Regions from separate parts of the Robertmurraya sp. FSL R5-0851 genome, predicted to be linked through region 2. Evidence: riboswitches for the same ligand, from Rfam matches in the RefSeq annotation. Region 2 holds a riboswitch; the other holds the start of a gene.
The links. Region 2 has a riboswitch for cyclic di-GMP ahead of MKX65_RS24425 (hypothetical protein). Riboswitches for the same ligand answer to the same signal wherever they lie in the genome.

Region 1 (4,433 bases), on a different contig from region 2:
TTCCTAATGAAGCAACGGGGACGTATACGGCTGTTTTGGATGTAGATGGCGAAATGGCGGTTGCTTTAGCAGATATGAGCATATATGATTCTGTCGATCTAGATTTTGTTGAAAAGCGCTGGGGCTTTCTTGCATCAACAGAGCTTGTCATGATTGATACAAACTTCCCTTCTGACGTACTTGCTAAAGTGATTGATCGCTGTAGGGAAGAAGCGATTCCACTTGTCATTACCCCAGTTTCAGCTCCAAAAATTAAAAAGCTGCCACAAAATCTTGATGGCGTGGCTTGGCTGATCGCGAATAAGGATGAAGCTGAGGCTTTATCAGGGAAACCAATCAAAGACGAAGGTGACTTTTTTAAAGCGGCAGAAGTGATTATGAAAAAGGGCGTTGAACGAGTGGTTATTTCACGCGGGGATAAAGGACTTATTTACTTTACAAAAGCGAATGAAGCGGGTGTCTTGTTGCCGCCAAAGGTTGATGTGGTTGATGTAACGGGGGCTGGAGATGCATTGGTTGCAGGAATCGTCTATGCCTATTTACGTGACTTAAAAACCGAAGATGCGTGCAAAATTGGAATGGCTTGTTCCATGCTAACATTAGCAACGGAAGAAACGGTGAACCCGTCATTGAATCATCAGCAGCTACAAGAAGCTTTTCAACATAATTTTCACTAAGGAGCAATCAAACATGGAAAAATACTTAGAATACTCACAAGAAGTGTTAGAAGCGAAAAAAAATAATGTACCAGTCGTGGCATTAGAATCAACGATCATTTCTCACGGAATGCCGTACCCACAAAATGTACAAACGGCAAAGGAAGTAGAAGACATTATTCGTAAAAATGGTGCCGTACCAGCAACGATAGCTATTTTAGACGGAAAAATAAAAATCGGTTTATCAGACGAAGAGTTAGAACTGCTTGCTACTCGAAATGATATTGAAAAGGCGAGCCGTAGAGATTTACCATACCTAGTGGCGACAAAGAAAAATGGAGCTACAACGGTAGCGGCCACGATGATCTGTGCAGAACTTGCTGGGATCGAAGTATTTGTAACCGGTGGAATTGGTGGAGTTCACCGTGAAGCTGAAGTAACAATGGATGTGTCAGCTGATCTTCAAGAGCTTGCTCAAACCAATGTGGCTGTTGTGTGTGCAGGAGCAAAATCGATTCTTGATATTGGTTTAACACTTGAATACTTAGAAACGCATGGGGTGCCCGTCGTTGGATTTGGTACAGAAGTTCTTCCGTCTTTTTATACAAGAACAAGTCCTTTCCAAGTGAACGTTCAAGTGGAAGATGAAAAAGAAGCAGCAAGCATGATTCATACAAAGTGGGAGCTAGGATTGAAGGGTGGAGTGGTTATTGCGAACCCAATCCCAGAAACAGATGCTCTTGAAGAGGAATTTATCAACGGTGTAATTGAATCGGCATTAAAAGAAGCAAAGGAAAATGAGATTGCAGGTAAAAATGTTACTCCATTCCTTTTAGCAAAGGTGAAAGAACTTACAGAAGGAAGAAGCTTGGAAGCTAATATAGCATTGGTGAAAAATAATGCTGATGTTGGATCAAAAATAGCTGTTCAACTTAACACTTTATCTTAAAAATTATCATGAAGGAGTCAGTCTAATAAGGACTGATTCCTTTTTTTATGCATAAAAATAGAAATAGTTTTACAATAGGTCGATCTGTACATTGTTACGAACGAGTTGTTCTTAAAAAAAATTGTAAAAGTAAGATATAAGGAGAATGGAGATGAAAATGAAAGAAAATCGTTCATTATAACGAAAAAATGGTCACTTTAGGGTGTTTAGTTTTAACTGTACTTGCGTCTAAAATAAAAGTAAGTAATTCTTTATATAGAACAAAAAATAACAGAATAACAAACGAAAACTATTAGAATAGTAGGTGGCAGGAATGTACCGGAAAAACTGTGACAAATGCTATCGCCCTTCTTACAGCAGTTCGGAAGCAGGGGAGTGGATCTGTCCTATATGTGGTCATAACCTAACAAAGTTACCATTTTTTGACGCAATTACACTTGAAAGGGTACATGTAAATATCATACCAATCCAAAGAAAATTGAAAGCCTATGAGAAACAAAAACTAGGAATAAAGACTTAATTAACAAAAGTCAGAAAATTTTAAAAATGATTTCGACAGTGGGCGACAGGAAGACTTATGATTTTTGTGCAAATTTTTATAAATGTAAAAAAATGTATGTACCCTTTGGTGTTCAATTGTTCTTTATGGAGGTCTTTGTCGAATACTGTTGCTAAAAAGTTGGGATAGTTTTTAAGTGTATGACAAATTTTTACACAATTTACTAAAATCGAGTAGTAAAATGATTGATAAGTGAATCACATTAGGAGAATAAAACGCAGAAAAAGGCAAACCTTCTGAAAAGGGGGGACGCAAAGTCGCAGGTCTAAGGTAGTTGGAAGTTTTTTGCTAAGACGGCTGGACTGCCTGGAATACGATTGTATTTTAGGGGGAGATTGAGGAATGTTGGAAACGAGTGAAGTGACATTAGAAGAGCTAGACTATGAGTGGATGATGTTAATCATTGAAGCAAAAAAGTTGGGCCTGGAGAAAGAAGAGATTAGAAGATTTTTAGATGAGACTGAAATCAAAAGATAAAAAGAAACTCAGTGTTGTTTCATACATATAATGAAAGTATTTCTGTTAAGGATGGACCGGATAGGAATGCTTTTTGTTTTGTAATAGGCAGTTTTCATAAAGATTGTTGTTAAAATCTAAAAGCCGATTTTAACGTGGAAATAGCTATTTTTATTAAAATTATGCTACAAAGTCACTAGTGTTGCACTAATTAAATTTCAATATTAAAAATACCCATAATCTTCACTATTTTCGTTTTGTGCAAAGAAAAAGTCCTTTATAATGGAAAAGTCAGGTGGTAACCCGTCCAAATCCACTAATAAAGGACATCTCACATGGACAAGATTACACGAAAAAATTCATTTGGACAATGGTTTTCACCAATTAATTCTCATTTATTTGAGGAGCAAGTGAAAACATTGAAATTAGATTTCTATACGAAAAAATTAACGACTGAATCGTTCCTAAAATTATTCCTGTTTGCACAATTACAGGAAGTTGAGAGTCTTCATGCACTAAGTGATAGTCTTTTCAATGACCAACTTCAAAAGGAGATCAACCTTGATTCTATTAGTATTTCTCAGTTATCACGTCGATTAAATGGGTTGAATCCTGACCTTTTCCAAAGGCTATTTCTCGATTTAGTATCACAAATTCATGCTAAAACACACTATACAAAACTGGTCATGCCGTTAAAAATCATCGATTCAAGCACATTGCCACTGAATTTGACCAATCATCGTTGGGCTAAATTCCGCAAAACAAAGGCCGGTGTGAAACTGCATCTACGCCTTGTGTTTATGGAAAAAGGGATTTCCTATCCTGAAAAAGCGATCATGACAACGGCAAAGGAACATGATCGCAATCAGCTTGAAATCATGGTGGATGACAAAGAATGCATGTATGTGTTTGACCGTGGATACTTAGACTACGAACGCTTTGATCGAATGACCGATGATGGTTTCTTTTTCCTCACCAGATTGCGAAAAAATGCCGTCATCAGGGAAGTTTGTGATTTTAAACTCCCAGAAGGAACGACTGTTTTGTCGGATCAAATGGTGATCATTGGTACGATTCAAAATCGAGCTGAAAACTACTTTCGCCTTTTAAAAGTCATGGATTCAAAAGGGAACCTACTTCACTTAATCACGAATCGCTTTGATTTGAGTGCCGAAGAAATTTCTGAAATGTATAAATCTCGTTGGGCGATTGAGTTATTTTTTAAATGGATTAAGCAACATCTCAACATAAAGAAATTCTACGGACAAAGTGACTGGGCCATTCAGAATCAAGTTTTTATTGCGCTGATTGTATTTTGCTTACATGTTCTAGCACAAATTGAAACAAAAAGTAAGCGAAAAACCTTACAAATAAGCCGTTATTTAAGGGCAGCCTTATGGAAACCAGCACACATCTGGCTTCGAAAAATTGAAGGCAAAGCTATCCCTTAATAAACTAATTGTCGTTGTCACACAGGTCTAATTGTAAATAAATTTCCAAATGGATGGAGCCACCTTTAATTAGGGATTTACCTTTTTGGCTCCAAACCGGAAGAACAATTAAACTGAAAATTAAGACACTATTTATGCAACGCTAGTGCTACAAAGTATAAAAAAAGAGCCAAAAAAAGACAAAATCACCTGGATTTTGTCTTTTTTGCATTAGCTATTATTTGATTGGTTACTTCTCCATTTATTAAACTCAAGAAATTCTTTAAATTGATCCTTCGAAACCCCGGAGTTCATAGCCTCTTTCACAAGCTTCATCCAGTCAGAATCTAGTTCGTCTTTATTTGGGTGCTCATGTATAAGAT
Region 2 (4,433 bases):
TTATTGGAAATCAGAAAGCGGAAAGCTTAACAAGTACAGACGTGGGGTTTGGATTGACTACGATTTAAATGTTCCAGTAAGTAAGTATAGACAAGCTTATTCTGGAACTTTTGCTCTTCCTGACTACATAGTAGACTATACTGGGACAGCGACTTATGAGGGTACTTTATCAAAAGAGGTGTTTGACCATTGGGATGAGTACTACACTTCCGACCAATGGGATGTAGAGGTTGAGTACGAGGGAACAGTTTATTCAACAAACCTTACAGCAAAAACCATAACAATAACAGACACGAATAATTCTCCAGTAACACACTTAGTAAAGGGAAGACAATATAAAGCCTCTATGGTAGCAGGCAATAACGGTGAATTAAATGTAGGAGCTTATAAAGTTGGTTTCTATGAACAAGGAAATCGTAAAACACAACTAGATATACCGTCGCATAATTCTGGTAGCGACCAGACCTTAACCTATACCTTTACAGCTGAGACATCTGGCAATCGAACTTTTATGTTTAAGGTGGATGACAATAATGTGATTGCTGAAACCAATGAAACGGATGCTGATAATACTAAACAGGGAACTATTCTAGTTAATACGTTGCCAACCGTTGATCTCACTTATACTCCAACTGATGTATATGAAGGCGATACCGTACAAGTCTGTTCTAGACCACAAGATGAAGATAACAACCCATTAACGGTGAAGATCTTTATTAAAAAGGATAATGGAACAGAATCCACAGTTCTTTCAAGAACAAATGTTGCAAGTGGAGTCGAGCAATGTTATTCATTTGTCACAGAGGTTGGAAGATACGATATACGAACAACAGTCAATGATGGTTACGATGAAATTGGAACCTCTACATGGTTCTATTCTAAACCTTTAATTATTAATGGATACGTTAACCATACGGAACTTTGGAAACAGCAGCACTTAAAAGAGGGAAATCAACCTAACCAGTTTTATAGTGGGGAAAAGTTCTTGCTGGATGCAGAAACCTCGCCATATCCGACAAACTACGTGAAAGCAACACTCAAAGCGAGTCGAGCAGACCAATCACTTGTTAATACTTCCGTGCCATTAAACTATCAAACAAATATTCTCTATAAAGGGGAATTGTATGATGTAACTTTCCTCGAATATCCCAAGAACTTAAAGGTTGGACCTGCAGCTTTTGAATTTGAAGTTCAATACTCAAATGGAGTTGTAAAAAAAACAACAGTATACATTGAGATAATTTCAGATTCCTTTAAAACGTTCAGGATACACAGAAGATTTTAAGATTGGAGCAGATGTATACATCTGCTTTTTTTATATTTCTTAAACATTTCATGATAAAATAATAGTGTACCTTATAAATTTAAGAATAGATTAATATACATATTGGATAATTGATAGATAACCACTTAATGATTCCTTATTGGTAACAATTTCCTCCACATTACCCATCCAAAAATATTTCCACTATCAAAATTCTGTATTATAATCATTTTAGTCTGATAAAGGATAAAAATATAAATTGGTATTTATATTTATATAGATATATACAAACATGGGTAAATTGAATTAAAAATATACCATTTTTGGTGTATTTGGTATATTATAGGTAAGGAATAATGAAATTCTGAATTACACAAAGTGATAATTAATAATGTAAACATTGAATCAGATACTAAACCAATGAATTGGGGAAGCTGAGAAATATAATCTTTATTTGGACACTTGGATTATGTGGAGCAACTAGTGTAACCGACCCTCTTAGTATGAATTAAGAGGAGAATGAATAATGAAAAACTTAGGGAATTTAGAAATTACAAACTTTCAATTTACAAGTTACTGTATGAATAAGGCAGTAACCTTAACTTGATTAGATAATATTCTATACTTTTTTAAATTTGTACCCTAATATATTGTGAAAATCTACAATAATCAATTTTCTAATTATGTACACTATAGTTAACACACGAATAAAAGGATGATATCTCATGACAAATGAATCAATTATAAATGTACTTTATTATATTAAAAGAGTGGTATTTGAAGGAGAACACGAATCAGTAACAGAACTAATCTACGTAACAAAAGAGATTCATTCGTGCAATAACGGGATCTCTAATGTAACACCTGAAATAATTGCTTCTTCTCTTAGAGAAATTCCTTTAAGTCAAATTAAAAAAGAGAAGTTATCTTTTGAAGAAAGTGAAAACAAAGTATACATTTCAGAAGAACAAGCTTTACAATTATCTAATCTAGCTAAAGTGGAAGTAAACCCAGAATTTATTGAAACTGTAGCAAATTTACTATAATGTCTTGAATCCAGGTACCAAAAAATGATAAAATTTGATTATAGTTTTTTTCTAATTTTTTTATTTTTTGGCAACCGATCATTTGGTTAGCGGGCATTCTATTTTAAACTACAAGCGTCCTTTAGGGATGAGACTCAAACACTATTAACATTAGTAGTGTTTATTAAAAGTCCATTCTTAAAGGGCGCTTTTTTGCGTGGTTTTAAATGGAGAGGGAAGTTAAAAAAACTATCTTAAAACATTAAGAAGGGGCGTTGATTTATGGGCTATGTATCTAGTTGCAAAAATTCTTGTGAAGAGGGTTTCTACAAGAAGAGTGGGAGAGTCTTTTTTTCTAAGGATTGTATTAAGAGGCAGTTAGGAGATGATGAACATGTTTAAAATTACTTGTTTTGCTCCTATCGAGCCTGTTGATTTAGAAAAGAGACTAAAAGGGATCTATTTTAAAACGGTAAAGAAAGGCTTTGAATGGTCCATGGATGGAGCAAAGTTTCGAATTGAACCTTTTGAAAACCAACCACGAACCACAATGAAGGCGTATCGAGTAAGTTTTGATGGAGAGTTACATGGTGGACTTTACCTTTTTGATCTAACCATTGGTTGTCTTGAACCGCTTGTAACTTGTGTGGAATGTATTCTGGAGTACCCATCTATGAAGGATGTTGATTGGTTCAAGGAATTAAGGAAAAGGCCGTCATATCAAATGATTGACCCTAGAGGACTTTATATGAAGAAAGGGATAAGTGCTGTTGTATCTAACAACTCTTTAACTCTTAAACTTCATAGTAGAAAAAACAAAAACTTAAAATTGGCGGATTCATTAAATGAGATTGATATTCTTCGAGAGGACTTAGTTCCAAGCGAAGGTTTCGATCTTTTTTCGTGTTTACAGGAGGAAATTGCATGATGATGATCGAGTTTTATACGGGGATTGAGACACAATTTGTAGTTACTGAAAACCGCATTTATCGAAATGGAGAGGTTATTGCTGAAGGGGACATTCATGTTTATCACCTTATGTTAAATGATCATGCGTTTTTCAACATCGATCAAGGTGAAAACAACCCACCCTTATTCCTTAAGTTGGATAAGGTGACAGCAGTTTTACCTAGTCAGGAAGTGTACAGAGGAGAGAGACGGAATCGAACTGCTTTTAAAATGTCGTATTTGGTTCGCAAGCATGAAGAATGGATTCGTAACGAAGAAATTATTTCTGCAGTAGATGCTACTCATGCACGACAAATTTTAAAAGCTCAACATGGTAGTGATTTACGTGGTATCCGAACTACTCATGTTGCTTCTCTTATTGATTCGCTCTCTTCAGTTCAAAATCAAATATAAGGTTAAGGTGATTACACATGGCAGAGTCTAAAAAAAATCGATTTCTAGATTATTTTAATTGTAACAAAGGCCGAGTGCTTCGATTGCTAAAGCAAGAAGGAGAATATCAATCTTTCTCTCCTGAGCATGGCTATTTATATCTATTAGAAGTTGGGAAGGTAGCTGGCAATGCACTCATGTTACAAGTGGGCGTGAAGTCAGGTGAATTAATAATCTTAGATGTTGTGACAGCAGCATAATTTAGGAGGAATTCAGATGAAAAAAATAATGTTTAAAGCAACATTAATGAACCCATCAACAATTTCTGATTGTTTTATTGGAGAGGATTGTATCATTGACTTTCTTTATCAACATCGTGATTGTAGCAGCATTTTATTAAAAGGTGAAATGAATGAATTTTATCTTAAAGCTGAGTATGGAAAAGTCATTGATTGTATCGACAAAGAAGTAGAAGAACGAATTTCTACTTCTTTGAAAAACATTGAGGCAGCTGATAAAGAGCAAAAATGGTCCCCTTTGGAAGTTTTTAAAATAGACTTTGAAGTATTTTCCCTGGAATCTGTTTATATCTATTCACCGAATAGAAAACAAGTTGAACAGGATTTTGCTCTTTGGTCTATCTTTGATCCGATGGAGATTTATCAAGTGGCATAATATAAACATTTTACTTACTTCATAAGTAAACTCCCTTTCTAGTGGGGCTCTTACAATAAGACTCCCGCCATGCTAGATAGGGGGTCTATGAGGTGATAAAGATGGTTAAGAAAAAAGGACAAAAGGCG

Region 1: another riboswitch for cyclic di-GMP. It lies ahead of sinI (DNA-binding anti-repressor SinI); the one in region 2 lies ahead of MKX65_RS24425 (hypothetical protein).

What each region holds. Positions count from the first base shown of each region.
Region 1 is NZ_JBBOOE010000001.1:723,463-727,895, forward strand. It holds gene MKX65_RS03820 (PfkB family carbohydrate kinase) at 1-677, shown strand, start outside; gene MKX65_RS03825 (pseudouridine-5'-phosphate glycosidase) at 691-1,605, shown strand; cyclic di-GMP riboswitch class I at 2,381-2,474, shown strand; gene sinI (DNA-binding anti-repressor SinI) at 2,507-2,641, shown strand; gene MKX65_RS03835 (IS4 family transposase) at 2,956-4,071, shown strand; gene MKX65_RS03840 (helix-turn-helix domain-containing protein) at 4,282-4,433, opposite strand, start outside.
Region 2 is NZ_JBBOOE010000002.1:44,705-49,137, forward strand. It holds gene MKX65_RS24420 (CARDB domain-containing protein) at 1-1,285, shown strand, start outside; cyclic di-GMP riboswitch class II at 1,685-1,767, shown strand; gene MKX65_RS24425 (hypothetical protein) at 1,990-2,310, shown strand; gene MKX65_RS24430 (hypothetical protein) at 2,684-3,217, shown strand; gene MKX65_RS24435 (hypothetical protein) at 3,214-3,651, shown strand; gene MKX65_RS24440 (hypothetical protein) at 3,669-3,890, shown strand; gene MKX65_RS24445 (hypothetical protein) at 3,907-4,305, shown strand; gene MKX65_RS24450 (hypothetical protein) at 4,398-4,433, shown strand, end outside.